2 regions of the Pseudomonas sp. CCC3.1 genome follow, and region 1 is predicted to be linked to the other one. Evidence: predicted binding sites of a transcription regulator. Region 1 holds the regulator's gene; the other holds the start of a gene.

Region 1 (8,191 bases):
ACCATTGCTCGACTTCGTGAAGCTCAAAGTGAAAGCCTTGCTGGATTACGATCTGCCAGCCCAAGTCGCGCAAACGCTCCAGGTCAGTTTGGACAAAGGTGATCCAACCCGCATCATTCGCTTGGTCGAACAACTCACCGGCCACACCGGGCAATGCAACGCCTTGACCTGTAACTCTTTTAAAACCGACCTTGAGCAGGGCCTGGCGAAGCGCTTTTTCAGCCGCTGGCTGGCGCTGGACGCGCAGCGTTTCACTGCCCGATAACAGCCGTATTTCACTCGAATTCTTATCAGCTACATAGCTACCCGCATAGCTGAAACCCAACGCTGCACGGTGTTCAACGGGTTTGGTCGCGCGCCATGAGGTCTGCGCAATACTGCCCAAGGTCAAATGCGCGATGGGCGCAATATCGTTGACAACCCGCTCGGTCAGCGCACACGGCGCAGCGACTGTATCGACCACGGTACGCATGCGGTGGCTGAACTCTACGGCATGCTGCGCCGGAATATCCGGAGCCAGGAGCAAGTGACAGGCCAGTTTGTCGCTCAACTCATACTGCAGGGGTCCAATTTGCATCCGTTCGAAGTCAATGTAGTGCAGCGGTTCCAGCGCTAGAACAGCGTCCAGCGATTGGTCAGCGCCGAGCCATTGGCCTCGGTAATTGCCGTTAGCTTGCTCAACCCAGTTGAAGATTGCAGGGCGCGGGGCAGCTGCAACCAAAGGTCGCTGCAAGTCAAAATCAAGAAACAGTCGCGACGTTTCAAGGAGTAACTCAAGCACGTCACCACCGATACGCCCCTTGAGCTCTACACCAGAAGCATAGCTCGCGTTGGTATAGCTGGTGATGAACAGACGAGCAAACTTGAGGTCCGATTCAAGCAGGTAGCCAGGCGGATTGCGCAAGACATCATGGGGAAACGTGTAGCGTTGCAAATCCCGAAGACTGCCGTCTTTTAGCCGTCTGGCCTTATAAAAATCGACCTGCCAATTCCCCGTCTGACGGTTCAGCACAAGCCGATATAACAGACCGATGTCACTGGTTTTTTTAGCGGGAGCCGTTGCACTCTTGCTTCTCGGAATTGCATCGAGCCAGCGTTCCAGGCCAGGGCTCATGTGCTCGCCGAGCCTTTGCACCCCGTCCTGAGGCAGTACGCTATGCAAATAATACAAAACAGCAGCACAGTGCTTGCAATCAAACGCAACCGGGCAGCTACATGAACAGTGCAGAAGCTGTGCATTTGCATGGTTAGACTCAATGCGAATCAGCTGTTCGTAGACATACCCTTGGCCCCCTTCGCACGTGGCACGAATACAGTCATCATCAACTTCAAGCAACTCGACACGATCTTCTCGAAAGTATTTGTGCCCACGCTCAAGGACTCTTTTGCTAAAGCCAAGACTCCAGTCGCCGTTGTGCAATACGTTTTCTATAGAGAGCATTCACTGCACTGCCTAGTAAACAATCAAAGGTGAGCGGCCAGCACCCGCGCCAAGGTCGCTTTGACCTTGCCCATGCCGTCGTGCAGCGCCTGTTCGATTTCGGCCATGGTGATGATCGCCGTGGACTTGCCTGCTGCCGGATTGACCACCAACGCCAGACAGGCGTAATCCAGATCCAGCTCGCGAGCCAACCCGGCTTCGGGCATGCCGGTCATGCCCACAATGTCGCAGCCATCACGTTCAAGACGGGCGATTTCAGCCACAGTCTCAAGTCGCGGGCCTTGGGTGGCCGCGTACACGCCGTGACTGCTGTAGGAGCAACCCTCAGCTGCCAGAGCGCTGATCAGTTGTTCGCGCAGGGATTCGGTGTAGGGATAGCTGAAGTCGATGTGAGTCACGTGTTCCAGATCACCGGCGAAATAGGTGTGCTCGCGACCGCTGGTGTAGTCGATCAACTGGTGCGGCACGCAGAAATGCCCGGTGCCCATGGCCATGTGGATCCCGCCCACAGCGTTCACCGCCAAAATCGCCTCGGCCCCGGCCTGCTTCAACGCCCACAGGTTGGCGCGGTAATTGACCTGGTGCGGCGGCACCCGATGCGGATGACCGTGGCGCGCCAGAAACAGCACTTCACGCCCGCCAAACTCACCGATCTGAATGTCGGCCGAGGTCGGGCCGTAAGGGGTGTCGAGGGCCAGCGAGCGGCTGATGGTCAACCCTTCGAGTTGAGTCAGCCCCGTGCCACCAATAATTGCGTAAACCGTCATTGAGCCATGCCTCTTAAAACTTCAGTTAATCGATCAATTGAGCATCTTTGAGCGCGCCCATCGCCACCTGCCAACGCGGGCTCTGGCGATAGTCAGTGCTGGCCCAGGCCTGCGCCCGCATCCGTGCAATACGTGCCGATGGCGTGACCTTAAGGCGCTGAGCCGCACTGAGCGCCAGCTCGGCGGCTGCACGGTCGTTGCACACCAGGCCCATGTCGCAACCGGCAGACAAGGCCGCTTCAATGCGGCTGGCAGCATCGCCCACCACGTGCGCCCCGGCCATCGACAGGTCATCACTGAAAATGACACCGTCAAATTGCAGTTCACCACGCAAAATATCCTGCAACCAGCGCCGCGAGAACCCGGCTGGCTGGCTATCGACTTGCGGGTAAATCACATGCGCAGGCATCACAGCCGCCAAGTGCTTGCTCAGACGGGCAAATGGCACCAGGTCGTGGGCGCGGATCTGCTCTAGACTGCGCTCATCTGTAGGAATGGCTACATGGGAATCAGCCTCTGCCCATCCATGCCCAGGAAAATGCTTACCCGTTGCAGCCATACCCGCAGCGTTCATCCCGCGAATAAAGGCGCCCGCCAACAATGCCGCACGCTCAGGGTCGCCTTCAAAAGAACGGCTGCCCACCACCGCGCTGCGCTGGTAATCAAGGTCCAGGACCGGGGCAAAGCTCAAATCCAGGCCTATGGCCAAGACTTCTGTGGCCATGATCCAGCCGCATTGCTCTGCCAAGTACTCTGCATTAGGGTTATCGGCAATTGCGCGCATAGCGGGAAGACGCACAAAGCCCTGGCGTAGACGCTGCACCCGGCCGCCTTCCTGGTCGACTGCCAGCAACAAATCGGGACGCACGGCACGAATCGACGCACTCAACTCACGCACCTGCCGCGGATGCTCAATATTGCGCGCAAAGATGATCAACCCGCCCACTTCAGGCTGGCGCAGCAATTGCCGGTCTTCAGCCGTCAGCCAGGTACCGGCGACGTCCACCATCAAGGAGCCTTGCAAGGCAGAACTCATGGAAAATCCTTAAGAGAGAAAGCGCTTATATCCCGTTAAAGGGTGCAGGCACACGCCTGAGCGCCGCGCACCAGAGAGGCAGCGGTGAATCAATAGACGGGAATAAGTCAGGGCTAGACATGGCGGCTAGCTTAGCGGAACAAAGCTGCCGCGCCCACCCGCGAACAGTCAAACCTTGACGGCGATCGGCGGAGTTTTAGTGCGGGGACGAAGCTGGGCACTGGCCATCGCCGGGTCAGTGACACCGCTTTGTGCACGCATACCAGCCGCGAGGAATGGCACCATCAAGCGCATCACCTGCTCGATTGAAGTATTCACCCCAAAATCGGTTTCGGCGATGGCACGCAGGGCTTTGATCCCCGACATGCTGAATGCCGCTGCGCCGAGCATAAAGTGCACACGCCAAAACAGCTCAATCGGCGGGATCTGAGGCGCGGCCTCGTTCACCAGTACCATATAACGGCGAAAAACCTTGCCGTACATGTCTTCGAGATAGCGACGCAAGTGCCCTTGGCTCTGGCTGAACGCCAAACCCAGCAAGCGCATGAAAATGGACAGGTCATTACCGCTGCGCGGCTGAATCACCAGCGCCTGCTCAACCAGCATTTCCAACAGCTCTTCAAGGCTAGGGCGCTGCTCAGGCTTGGCTTGACGACGCTCCAGCTCGCGATCAAGGTTGGCGCAAAACGGCCCCAGGAAGCGCGAGAAAACCGCCTGAATCAGCGCTTTTTTCGAACCAAAATGATAATTGACCGCCGCCAGGTTGACCGAGGCTTTGCTGGTAATCAGCCGCAATGAAGTTTCAGCAAAACCTTTTTCCGCGAACAGCTGCTCAGCAGCATCAAGGATACGTTCAACGGTTTCCGACTGGGCCATGGCTACTCCGCCTGACAAAACATTAAAACACCTGTTTGAAACATACGTTTCGACTTGTAAAAAGTCAAGGCGGCGTGTTCGGTTTGCGACCGGGCGGTCTCGCATTTAACCACAGCCGCCGCCAGCAAGGCTTCGGCTGATAAAAGGCGGTTCATACAAACTGCCAGTGACCGTCCAGCGGATGGCTGAAAATGGGTGATTGCCAATAAGCCTTCACTGTATATAATCCCAGTCACTGTATAAAAAGACAGAGCGATCACCATGTTAAAACTGACGCCACGCCAAGCTGAGATCCTGGCCTTCATCAAGCGATGCCTGGATGACAACGGATACCCGCCCACCCGTGCCGAGATCGCACAGGAACTGGGTTTCAAATCCCCCAACGCCGCCGAAGAGCACCTCAAGGCCCTTGCTCGCAAGGGGGCCATCGAAATGACGCCCGGCGCTTCTCGCGGCATTCGCATCCCCGGCTTTGAGGCCAAGGCTGACGAATCGACCCTACCCATCATCGGCCGAGTCGCTGCAGGCGCCCCGATCCTGGCGCAAGAGCACGTCGAAGAGTCCTGCAACATCAACCCGACCTTCTTCCACCCACGCGCCGACTACCTGTTACGGGTACAAGGCATGAGCATGAAGGACGTCGGCATCTTTGATGGCGACCTTCTGGCGGTGCATACCTGCCGCGAAGCCCGAAACGGCCAGATTGTTGTGGCCCGCATTGACGACGAAGTCACTGTAAAGCGCTTCAAGCGTGAAGGCAGCAAAGTCTGGCTGATCGCTGAAAACCCGGATTTCGCGCCCATTGAGGTCAACCTCAAAGAGCAAGAGCTGGTTATCGAAGGCCTGAGCGTCGGCGTTATCCGCCGCTAAAAGGAGATGCCATGCAGTTCCCACACACACCGTTGCCAGCACAACTCCCTTTGTTCGAAGTGTTCATGGCGCAACCCATGCCCTCTGCGATCAAAGAAGTGCTCGATGCACCCTGGAGCGCCGAACCCGAAGTCTTCAGTGAGTTGTCGCTGCGCGGTGCTGCGGGAAACTGCCTGAACCTGCTGGCTCCCATGCTCCGCGAATTGAGCGAGCAACAAGACGACCGCTGGCTGACCCTAATAGCACCGCCTGCCAGCTTGACTCAAAGCTGGCTGCGAGATGCCGGGTTGAACCGCGAGCGTATTTTGCTTCTGCAACCCAACGGCAATAAAAGCGCCTTGCAACTTACCTGCGAAGCGCTGCGCTTGGGTCGCAGCCACACAGTGGTCAGCTGGATCAACCCGTTGACCGTCGCCGCTCGCCAACAACTGATTGGCGCAGCACGTATCGGGCACGGGCAAAGCTTGAATATTCGCTTGGGCTAAACACAGGGCTTGCGCGCAATGCTCAAGCCTGTCTGTGACACGCATGACTCATTAAGCGCTTAATGCAGAATGCGCGGTCCTTCGTCTTTTTCAAGCTCGCCTTCGGCCAATCGGCCAGCCATCTGCACACCTACGCTGAGCATGGCTTTGGCCACCTCGACGTGTTGACCTTGAAGAAAAACCTTGGCGTCTTCAGAGAAGTTGAGCGTCACCAAAGACCCCTCGTCTTCAGCCCGGCGCAACTCGATACGGCCGTCTGGCAATTCGACAATTTCTAGAAAGGACGTTGGCATAAAAGTTTGTTCTCCACGAAAGCGCGGGATTATATCAGTCATCCCTTGTCATTTTTCCAGGATCTGAGACGGTTTAATGACTGACTGATGAATGACTGTACAGTTTTATGCGCGTCCTTCAACACTCATTTAGTCCATCGCGGAACCGAATGGCCAAACCCTTGAGGTTCTGACGCCACTCTTCCAATGTCTCGCGACTCAACGCTTCGGGAGTTTCGTCTTCCAGGTTCACTGTCTCGATCAGAGGCTGAAACACGTCTGCCTTAACCTTCTTCGGCGCTTGCAACGGCTGGTACAACGCCGCGTGCGTAGCAACCAATTGCGCCAACCAGGTGTGCGGCGCTTGTGCCAGCTCGACCATTTCAGCCAATTCGGGGATCGCCACCGCATCCAGTATTTCTTTAGTCAGCAGCAACTCAACACGAGGAGCATTGGCCTGAGGCAAGCGATAAAAGCCAGCAATCTCGTGACACAACCCCAAAAGTGCCCCATACAAATGGAACACAGCTGACTCGCGCTCAGACTGAACCAGCGCCTGAGCATTCATGGCCCTGCCTTCGCCCGCCTTGTTCATGGCTTCAAGCGCCAGGCCAGCAAAATAAATTTTCTGATTGGTACGGGTATAGAGTTCGTGAGCCATGTTGAGGCGCTCCACAGCGAATGGGGTAAGGGCTGACAGCAGTCTCAGGGATAGGGGATAAGGGCGCAAGGCCATGACGAGAGGATTTTTCTCCGTCACAAACCAAAAGATCGCGAGACAAGCTCGCTCCTTGATATGTAGCGCCCGTAGCAGTTGACGAGCTTTGCGAGGCTACGTCCGGCTGCGCAGCAGTCGTAAAACCTTCCAACTCGGCGTTTCAAAGCTCACCCCAACACAAACTGTAGTCGCTGCCGAGGCACGAAGGCTGCGAGGGACACCCACCTAAACAAAAACCGCGCAAGGCATGCAGCCCTTGCGCGGTTTTTTAGCCGGTCAGCTCGGTATCAAGCGTCTTTTTCTTTACGCTTGTCTTCGACTTTCCAGCTGCCACCGTCGTAGAACGCACGCCAGCCTGTCGGTTTGCCATCCACTTCAGTCTGCACGTATTGCTCTTTGGTTTTGCGACTGTAGCGAATAACCGCCGGGCGGCCATCCGGGTCTTTCTTAGGCGCTTCACACAGGAAGTGATACTTGGGATCAATCTCATCCTTGTGAGGAATGATCTCGATCACCAACGGCGCACGGGTTTCACGGTTTTTCGGGAACTGGCTCGCTGCCAGGAACAGGCCCGATGCACCGTCACGCAGGATGTAGGTGTCGTTTACTTTCTCGCACTTGAGCTCCGGCATTTTCACCGGATCCATTTTCGGCGGCGCCGCCTCACCGCTTTTCAGCAGTTTGCGGGTGTTTTTACATTCCGCGTTGGTGCAGCCGAAGAACTTGCCGAAACGACCCGTTTTAAGCTGCATCTCGCTGCCGCACTTGTCGCACTCAAGGCTCGGCCCTTCGTAGCCTTTGATGCGATAGTTGCCTTCTTCGATTTCGTAACCCACGCAATCCGGGTTGTTACCGCAGATGTGCAGCTTGTGCTTTTCATCCAGCAGGTAGGCGTCCATCGCCGTGCTGCAAATCGGGCAACGATGTTTGCCCAGCAGTACCAGCGACTCGGACTCACCTTCGTCGTCCGCCGCGATTTCGTCACCCGGCACCAGATTAACGGTGGCCTTGCAGCGCTCTTTAGGCGGCAGGCTGTAACCTGAGCAACCCAGGAACACGCCTGTCGAAGCCGTACGAATCTGCATCGGACGACCACATTCCTTGCACGGAATATCGGTCATGACCGGCTGGTTGGCGCGCATGCCGCCATCCGGCGCAGCCGCTACTTCAAGTTTTTTCTTGAACTCGCCGTAGAACTCGTCCAGCACGTTTTTCCAGTCGCGCTCACCTTGTGCCACATCGTCGAGGTTCTCTTCCATGCCGGCGGTAAAGCCGTAGTCCATGAGATCAGAGAAGCTCTCGGACAAGCGCTCGGTAACGATATCGCCCATTTTTTCGGAGTAGAAACGACGGTTGTGCAGCGCAACGTAACCACGGTCTTGAATGGTCCCGATAATCGCCGCGTAGGTCGAAGGACGACCAATACCGCGTTTTTCCATCTCTTTTACCAGGCTGGCCTCGGAGTAACGCGCAGGTGGCTTGGTGAAGTGCTGGCTCGGATCGAGATCAATCAGTTTGAGCACGTCACCCTGAGCCATATCCGGCAATACGTCGTCATCGCCCGGCTTGGTGATTTGCGGCATCACACGGGTATAACCATCGAACTTCAGGATGCGGCCTTTGGCACGCAACTCGAAATCACCGGCTGCCACGCTGACGGTGGTCGACAAATATTTGGCTGGCAGCATCTGGCACGCCACGAATTGGCGCCAGATCAGCTCGTAGA
Region 2 (8,191 bases), 2.6 Mb from region 1:
CCGGGTCGGTCATGATGGTGGCTGGGTTAGAGTTCACCAGGATGACGCGGTAACCCTCCTCACGCAGAGCCTTACAGGCTTGGGCGCCGGAGTAGTCGAATTCGCAGGCCTGGCCGATAACAATCGGGCCAGCGCCGAGAATCAGGATGCTTTTAATGTCTGTACGTTTTGGCATGGGTTTGTCACTCAAATCCGCAGGTCAGTCGGCAAGCCGTCGATCAGTTTCCTGAGCCACCCAAGGGGCCGCCGAATGTCGGGGCCGCCCTTGGGCTACTCATTGCGAAGGGCTGATCAGCGGCGCTTGGCCATCTCATTGATGAAGCGATCGAACAGCGGTGCAACGTCGTTCGGGCCCGGGCTCGCTTCAGGGTGACCCTGGAAGCTGAAAGCGCTCTTGTCAGTCAGTTCGATGCCTTGCAAGGTACCGTCGAACAGCGACTTGTGAATGGCACGTACGTTGGCTGGCAACGTCGCTTCATCAACCGCAAAACCGTGGTTTTGACTGGTGATCATCACAACACCGGTGTCCAGGTCTTGAACCGGGTGGTTCGCGCCGTGGTGGCCATGACCCATTTTCACGGTCTTGGCGCCAGAGGCCAGTGCCAGCAACTGGTGACCCAAGCAGATGCCGAATACCGGAATCTCGGTTTTCAACACGTCTTGAATCGCCGTGATCGCGTAGTCGCAAGGCTCAGGATCGCCCGGGCCGTTGGACAGGAACACACCATCTGGATTGAGAGCCAGAACATCGCTGGCCGGTGTCTGTGCTGGAACCACTGTCACGCGGCAGCCACGCTCAACCAACATACGCAGGATGTTCCACTTAACACCGTAGTCATAAGCCACTACGTGGTAAGGCAAATCGCTGGCTTCAATCGTCGGATGGCTGTCAGTTGCCAGGTTCCAGACGCTCGAACGCCATTCGTAGGCTTTTTCGGTGCTGACGACTTTCGCCAGATCCATGCCTTTCAGGCCTGGGAAGCCGCGAGCTGCTGCAATCGCTGCTTCATCCGAGATGTTGTCACCGGCCATGATGCAGCCGTTCTGCGCGCCCTTCTCGCGCAAAATGCGAGTCAGACGGCGAGTGTCGATACCGGCGATTGCCACAACATTGTTGGCTTTCAGGTAGTCAGACAGCGACATTGTGTTACGCCAGTTGCTGGCAACCAGCGGCAGATCACGAATTACCAAACCTGCGGACCAGACACGATCAGACTCGGCATCTTCCGGGGTAGTGCCGGTATTGCCAACATGCGGGTAAGTCAGGGTCACGATTTGCTGAGCATAGGAAGGATCCGTCAGGATCTCCTGGTAGCCAGTCATTGCGGTGTTAAACACCACCTCACCAACGGTCTGACCGTCGGCCCCAATGGCTTCGCCGCGAAAAATGCTGCCATCAGCGAGGGCGAGTATGGCTTGCTTAGTCAAGAAGACCTCCCGTAAATAAAGCCTGAAAGGGCGATCGCAGGTTGTAAAAAAGCGGAGTGACGTATGGACACGTCACCCCGCTTCTTCATCGAATATCTGCGCGCTTTTAGTGGACACACTAAAGCTGTAGCTTACAGAAAAAGGCTTTTTTGGTCTACCGCTAAAGAGCCGAAAAGGCAGAGGAATGCGACAGGTCATCGCTTAGCGGTTAAAAATCGGGCTGCAGGTTGCGCAACAGCCCGATTTTACAGAGTCGACTCAACGCAGGTCGAGCACATCTTGCATGTCGTACAAACCAGGCTCACGCCCTTGCAGCCACAAGGCAGCGCGAACAGCACCCTTGGCGAAAGTCATGCGACTGGATGCCTTGTGGGTGATCTCAAGACGCTCACCCTCTGCAGCAAACAGAACCGTATGATCGCCAACCACATCGCCGCCGCGAACGGTCGCAAAACCAATAGTCTCGCGCTCACGAGCACCGGTATGGCCTTCACGGCCGTAAACCGCAACCTTTTGCAGGTCACGCCCCAACGCATCAGCAATCACCTCACCCATGCGCATGGCCGTGCCCGATGGCGCATCAACCTTGTGCCGGTGATGAGCTTCGATGATTTCAATATCCGCATCATCACCCATCACCCGCGCCGCCATATCGAGCAACTTGAGCGACAGGTTGACGCCAACACTGAAGTTCGCCGCAAACACAATCGGAATATCTTTTGCAGCTTCAACCAGCAACTGCTTCTGTGCAGCGCTCAACCCCGTGGTACCGATCACCATGGCTTTGCCCGTCTTGCGGCAGAAAGCCAGGTTATTGAGCATCACCTCAGGCAGCGTGAAATCAATCAGTACGTCGAATTCATCAGCAACATCTTCAAGGCTTGCTGACAGCGGCACACCGATGCGCCCAAGAGACACGAGCTCACCCGCATCAGCGCCCACCAGCGAACTGCCTGGACGGACAACCGCCGCAGTCAGGCCACACAGCGGTGAACGCTGCTGCACCGCATCAATCAGCGTCTTGCCCATGCGCCCGGCAGCGCCCATCACAGCTATACGTCGCATGCCCTGCCCCTTATAAGTCGCCGAAGAAACGCTTCACACCTTCGAACCAACCGGTCGCGTTCGGCGAGTGGCAGCTATCGCCTTCCAGCGTCGAACGGAACTCTTCCATCAACTCACGCTGACGACGGCTCAGCTTCACAGGCGTCTCAACCACAACACGGCACATCAAGTCGCCAACACCGCCACCACGAACCGGAGCAACACCTTTGCCACGCAGGCGGAACTGCTTACCGGTTTGCGTGCCCTCAGGGACTTTGAGCTTGACCCGACCATCCAGCGTCGGCACTTCAAGTTCCGCACCCAGTGCAGCATCAGCAAAACTGATTGGCACCTCACAGAACAGATGTTTGCCATCGCGCTGGAAAATCGCGTGCTCGCGCACATCGATGACCACGTACAGATCGCCAGCCGGGCCGCCCTGCACACCTGCTTCACCTTCGCCAGACAGACGAATACGATCACCCGTATCGACACCCGCCGGCACTTTCACGGAAAGCGTTTTGTACTCTTCTACGCGACCTTCGCCACGGCAGCTTTCACAAGGATCGGAGATGATCTTGCCTTGGCCATGGCAACGCGGGCAGGTCTGCTGAACAGAGAAGAAACCCTGTTGCATGCGCACCTGACCAATACCGCCACAGGTGGTACAGGTCACTGGCGAAGAACCTTTCTTCGCGCCGGAACCGTCGCACGGCTTGCAATTGACCAACGTCGGCACACGAATATTGACCGTGGTACCGCGTACAGCTTCTTCCAGGTTCAGTTCCAGTGTGTAGCGCAAATCGCTTCCGCGCTGAGCACCACCCCGAGAGCCGCCACGGCCGCCGCCAAAGAAATCGCTGAATACATCGCCGAAGATATCGGAGAAGTTCTGCCCACCAAAACCAGCACCGCCGCCACCCATTTGCGGATCAACACCGGCATGGCCGTACTGATCGTAAGCAGCACGCTTGCTGGAGTCCGACAGCACTTCATACGCCTCATTCGCCTCTTTAAACAGCTCTTCGGAGGCCTTGTCATCCGGATTACGGTCCGGGTGATGCTTCATTGCGAGACGACGATACGCTTTTTTCAGCTCCACCTCAGTGGTGGTCCGTTCGACACCCAATATTTCGTAATAGTCGCGCTTTGCCATAATTCTTTGCACTCTCAAGGACGTTTGGAAAAACCCTCCCGAGCCTCACCAAACCCGCCGAGCCTGGACAAACAAGGCTCAACTCACGTCTTTTCAACGATATTGGTTTCTGATTAACAGCCAATGCATTGGCCGACAGGAGCGGTTACTTCAGACAGAGACACATAAAAGCGTTTGTCCCAACCGCCAGCATTCGACCTTGTCGCATGCTGTAAAAATTCCTCTACTCCAGACACGCCAACGCGGGAGCAAGCTCCCGCGCGGCGACATCCTACCAGTCACCGCTTATGCACGGTCAACCGGCCGACCAACAAGCTAATTACTTGTGGTCTTTAACTTCTTCGAACTCAGCGTCGACAACGTCATCCGCTTTTTCAGCCGAATCAGCTGGCTTGGCCGCTGCGTCTGCCGGGTTCGCTTGCTCCGCGTACATTTTCTGTGCGACTGGAGCAGACACCTTGGACAGCTCTTCAACCTTGGCTTCGATAGCAGCCTTGTCGTCGCCTTTAACAGCGGCTTCAAGTGCAACTACAGCAGCTTCAATTGCAGCTTTCTCTTCCTCAGTAACCTTGTCGCCAGCATCAGCAACCATTTTACGAGTCGAGTGAACCAGTGCGTCGCCCTGGTTACGCGCTGCCGCCAGCTCTTCAAACTTGCGGTCTTCCTCAGCGTTGACTTCAGCGTCACGTACCATCTGAGCAATTTCTTCCTCGGACAGACCCGAGTTCGCCTTGATCACGATGGACTGAGACTTGCCAGTCGCCTTGTCTTTTGCACTTACGTGCAGGATGCCGTTGGCATCGATGTCGAAGGTTACTTCGATCTGAGGCACGCCACGTGGAGCAGGTGGAATGTCAGCCAGGTCGAACTTGCCCAACGACTTGTTCTGAGCCGCTTGTTTACGCTCACCTTGCAGCACGTGAATGGTCACCGCGCCCTGGTTATCGTCAGCAGTCGAGAACACTTGCGATTTCTTGGTAGGAATCGTGGTGTTTTTCTCGATCAGAGCAGTCATTACACCGCCCATGGTTTCGATACCCAGCGTCAGCGGGCTCACGTCCAGCAGCAGAACGTCTTTAACATCACCAGCCAATACCGCGCCCTGGATAGCAGCACCCATTGCAACCGCTTCGTCCGGGTTCACATCTTTACGTGCTTCTTTGCCGAAGAACTCAGTGACCAGCTTCTGTACCAGCGGCATACGAGTCTGACCACCGACCAGAATCACGTCGTTGATCGCGCCAACATCGATACCAGCATCTTTCAGAGCCAGACGGCAAGGCTCGATGGTGCGCTGAACCAGGTCTTCAACCAGCGATTCCAGCTTGGCGCGCGAAATTTTCACGTTCAAGTGCTTAGGACCGGTGGCATCTGCAGTGATGTACGGCAGATTCACATCAGTCGACTGGCTCGAAGACAGTTCGATCTTGGCTTTTTCAGCAGCTTCTTTCAGACGCTGCATCGCCAGCGGGTCACCTTTAAGGTTCATGCCGCTTTCTTTCTTGAACTCGTCAACCAGGTAGTCGATCAGACGGATATCAAAGTCTTCACCACCCAGGAACGTGTCACCGTTGGTCGCCAGCACTTCAAACTGGTGCTCGCCATCAACTTCAGCAATTTCAATAACCGATACGTCAAAAGTACCGCCACCCAAGTCATAAACGATGACCGTGTGGTCGCCTTTCGCTTTATCCATACCGTAAGCCAGAGCAGCTGCGGTTGGTTCGTTGATGATGCGTTTTACGTCCAGACCCGCGATACGGCCGGCGTCTTTGGTCGCCTGACGCTGGCTGTCGTTGAAGTAGGCCGGAACGGTAATCACCGCTTCAGTCACTGGCTCGCCGAGGTAGTCTTCGGCAGTCTTCTTCATTTTCTTCAGAATTTCAGCCGAGATTTGTGGCGGTGCCATTTTCTGGCCGTTCACTTCAACCCAAGCGTCGCCGTTGTCAGCCTTGGCGATCTTGTAAGGCACCATCTGAATGTCTTTCTGTACAACTTCTTCGTCAAAACGACGACCGATCAGACGCTTCACCGCGTACAGGGTGTTATGCGGATTGGTCACTGCCTGACGCTTGGCGGATTGGCCAACCAAAATTTCACCATCGTTAGCGTACGCAACGATCGACGGCGTAGTACGCGCGCCTTCTGCGTTTTCGATAACTTTTGCTTTACCGTTTTCCAGAACCGACACACACGAGTTGGTGGTCCCGAGGTCAATACCGATAATTCTGCCCATGTTAACTCTCCCTAAATTTGGATTTTGTTGCCGCAGCAGTGATGACCAACTGCGGCATTACTTAAACGCTTGACTTCTAAATGGGGGCCTTGCGACCGATTTCAAGCCTGTTCGTCAATCGATGGCGAAACCGGCGCTGGCGCCTTGCTGACTACGACCATAGCCGGGCGCAGTAAGCGGCCATTGAGCTGATAGCCCTTTTGAAACACCTTGAGCACACTGTTTGGCTCCAGGTCTGCGCTCTCCTGCATTGCCATCGCTTGGTGAAGCCCGGCATTGAAGGGTTCGCCGTGAGGATCAATGGCTTCCAACTGATAACGCTTCAGGGTGTCCTGGAACATTTTCAGGGTCAGCTCGATCCCTTCGCGCATTGGACGAATGTTCTCGTCATCCGGATTGGACAGCTCAAGGCCGCGCTCCAGACTGTCGATTACCGGCAATAGATCGCCAGCGAACTTTTCCAATGCAAATTTGTGTGCTTTTTCAACATCCTGTTCGGCACGACGGCGAACGTTCTGCAAATCAGCAGCTACACGCAGAGCTTGATCATTAGCTGCAGCCAGTTGCTCTTCGAGCACCTGTACACGGGCCACCAGATCTTCGCCTGAAGCATCGGCGGCCTGATTAGCATCTTGATTCTGCGTATCCATAGTCTGTTCGTCTGCCATAGATTTCTCCTTTCAAACATCGTCCGCGAGCTCGACTCGCGCTTCTGCCAAGATATATGGGGTCGCAATTTTCAGGTTCAAGAGCCAAAAAGCACTAAGAAACGCCTCCTGCCTCCTTGAATGCCCCGCCTGCGAACTCAAAACCGCCTAAAAAAGCCTTAAATCCAAGCAAATAGAACTAAGCACACCCATTGTCAGCACGAAACAAAACACTGTATAAATAACCAGACATTACGTTTTGGAGCGGCTCCCATGCTGGTGCACCTGTCCGTACACAACTACGCCATCGTTGAACATCTCGATCTCGAACTCGATCGCGGGATGAGTGTAATCACTGGTGAGACCGGCGCCGGTAAATCGATCATGCTGGATGCACTCGGCCTCACCTTAGGTGACCGTGCAGACAGTGGTGTGGTTCGCCCTGGGGCCGACAAAGCCGACATTCTGGCCACCTTCGACCTGCAAAACATTCCCGAAGCCCGGGCCTGGCTTGCCGAACGCGACCTGGACAGCGACGGCCCGTGCATCTTGCGCCGAGTCATCACCGCCGAAGGTCGCTCACGGGGCTACATCAACGGCACCCCCAGCCCGCAAGGCGACTTGAAAGCCCTGGGCGAACTGTTGATAGACATTCACAGCCAGCACGAACATCAGTCGCTGCTAAAACCCGACACTCACCGCCGACTGCTCGACGAATATGCCGGGGCCTCCGACCTGGCCCGCCAGGTGCAACTGGCCGCACAACGCTGGCGCCAAACCCGCCAAGAGCTTGAGCACCTGTCCAATTCCGGGGACGAACAGCGCGCACGTCATCAGCTACTGAGCTATCAGCTCGAAGAGCTCGAAACCTTGTCGCTGGGTGAAAACGAACTGGAAGAACTGGAGCAGGAACACAAAAACCTGACCAATGCCGAAACCTTGCTGACTATTTGCCGCCAGGTTGTCGAACAGTGCAGTGAAAACGACTCCGGCAACGTCCTCAATGCCCTGACGGTAAGCCTGAATCGCCTGTCGAGCATCAATAACAACTCTGGCTCATTGAGCGAAGCAACCGACCTGCTGGCCAGTGCGCAGATTCAGGTCGAAGAAGCCGTGGGCGAACTCAATCGCTTCCTCGATCATTTCGATGCGGATCCGGGTCGCCTGCAATACCTCGAAGAACGGCTGGACACCATCTACAGCCTCGCACGCAAGCACCGCGTGCAACCTGCCGACGTCGCTGCCCTGCAACAAAACCTGCTCGACGAACTGGAAACACTCAACGCAAACGATGAAAACATCGAGCGCCTGACCAATGAGCTGGCGTCTTACACCCGCCACTATCAAGAGTGCGCACGCGAACTGAGCAACCTGCGCGGTCATGCCGCGACCCGCTTGAGCAGCGCCGTTGAAGAAGAAATCCAGCGCTTGGGCATGCCCGGCGGCCGCTTTGTGATCGAGTTGCGCCCACAGAGCAGCAGCGACCCGATGCCCCACGGCCTGGAACATGTCGAGCTTCTGGTCAGTGCCAACCCTGGTCAACCGCTCAAGGCGTTAGCCAAAGTAGCGTCTGGTGGTGAGTTATCACGTATCAGCCTGGCCATTCAGGTCATCACGGCACAAACCTCGCGCGTACCGACCCTGGTGTTCGACGAGGTAGACGTGGGCATCGGCGGCCCG

The links. Region 1 encodes LexA, which represses DNA repair genes until DNA is damaged. Its sites were predicted from a motif close to CTGTNTNNNNANACAG; they were not measured.
Region 2: the regulator LexA is predicted to act here: its motif matches at 6,745-6,760, upstream of recN (DNA repair protein RecN).

What each region holds. Positions count from the first base shown of each region.
Region 1 is NZ_CP133778.1:1,080,786-1,088,976, reverse strand. It holds gene RHM56_RS04990 (DEAD/DEAH box helicase) at 1-577, opposite strand, end outside; gene RHM56_RS04985 (S-methyl-5'-thioinosine phosphorylase) at 1,465-2,208, opposite strand; gene nagZ (beta-N-acetylhexosaminidase) at 2,234-3,232, opposite strand; gene RHM56_RS04975 (TetR/AcrR family transcriptional regulator) at 3,413-4,120, opposite strand; gene lexA (transcriptional repressor LexA) at 4,382-4,990, shown strand; gene sulA (SOS-induced cell division inhibitor SulA) at 5,002-5,475, shown strand; gene RHM56_RS04960 (hypothetical protein) at 5,535-5,768, opposite strand; gene RHM56_RS04955 (DUF6586 family protein) at 5,887-6,408, opposite strand; gene topA (type I DNA topoisomerase) at 6,753-8,191, opposite strand, start outside.
Region 2 is NZ_CP133778.1:4,340,138-4,348,328, forward strand. It holds gene carB (carbamoyl-phosphate synthase large subunit) at 1-175, opposite strand, end outside; gene carA (glutamine-hydrolyzing carbamoyl-phosphate synthase small subunit) at 292-1,428, opposite strand; gene dapB (4-hydroxy-tetrahydrodipicolinate reductase) at 1,687-2,493, opposite strand; gene dnaJ (molecular chaperone DnaJ) at 2,504-3,628, opposite strand; gene dnaK (molecular chaperone DnaK) at 3,948-5,864, opposite strand; gene grpE (nucleotide exchange factor GrpE) at 5,966-6,532, opposite strand; gene recN (DNA repair protein RecN) at 6,785-8,191, shown strand, end outside.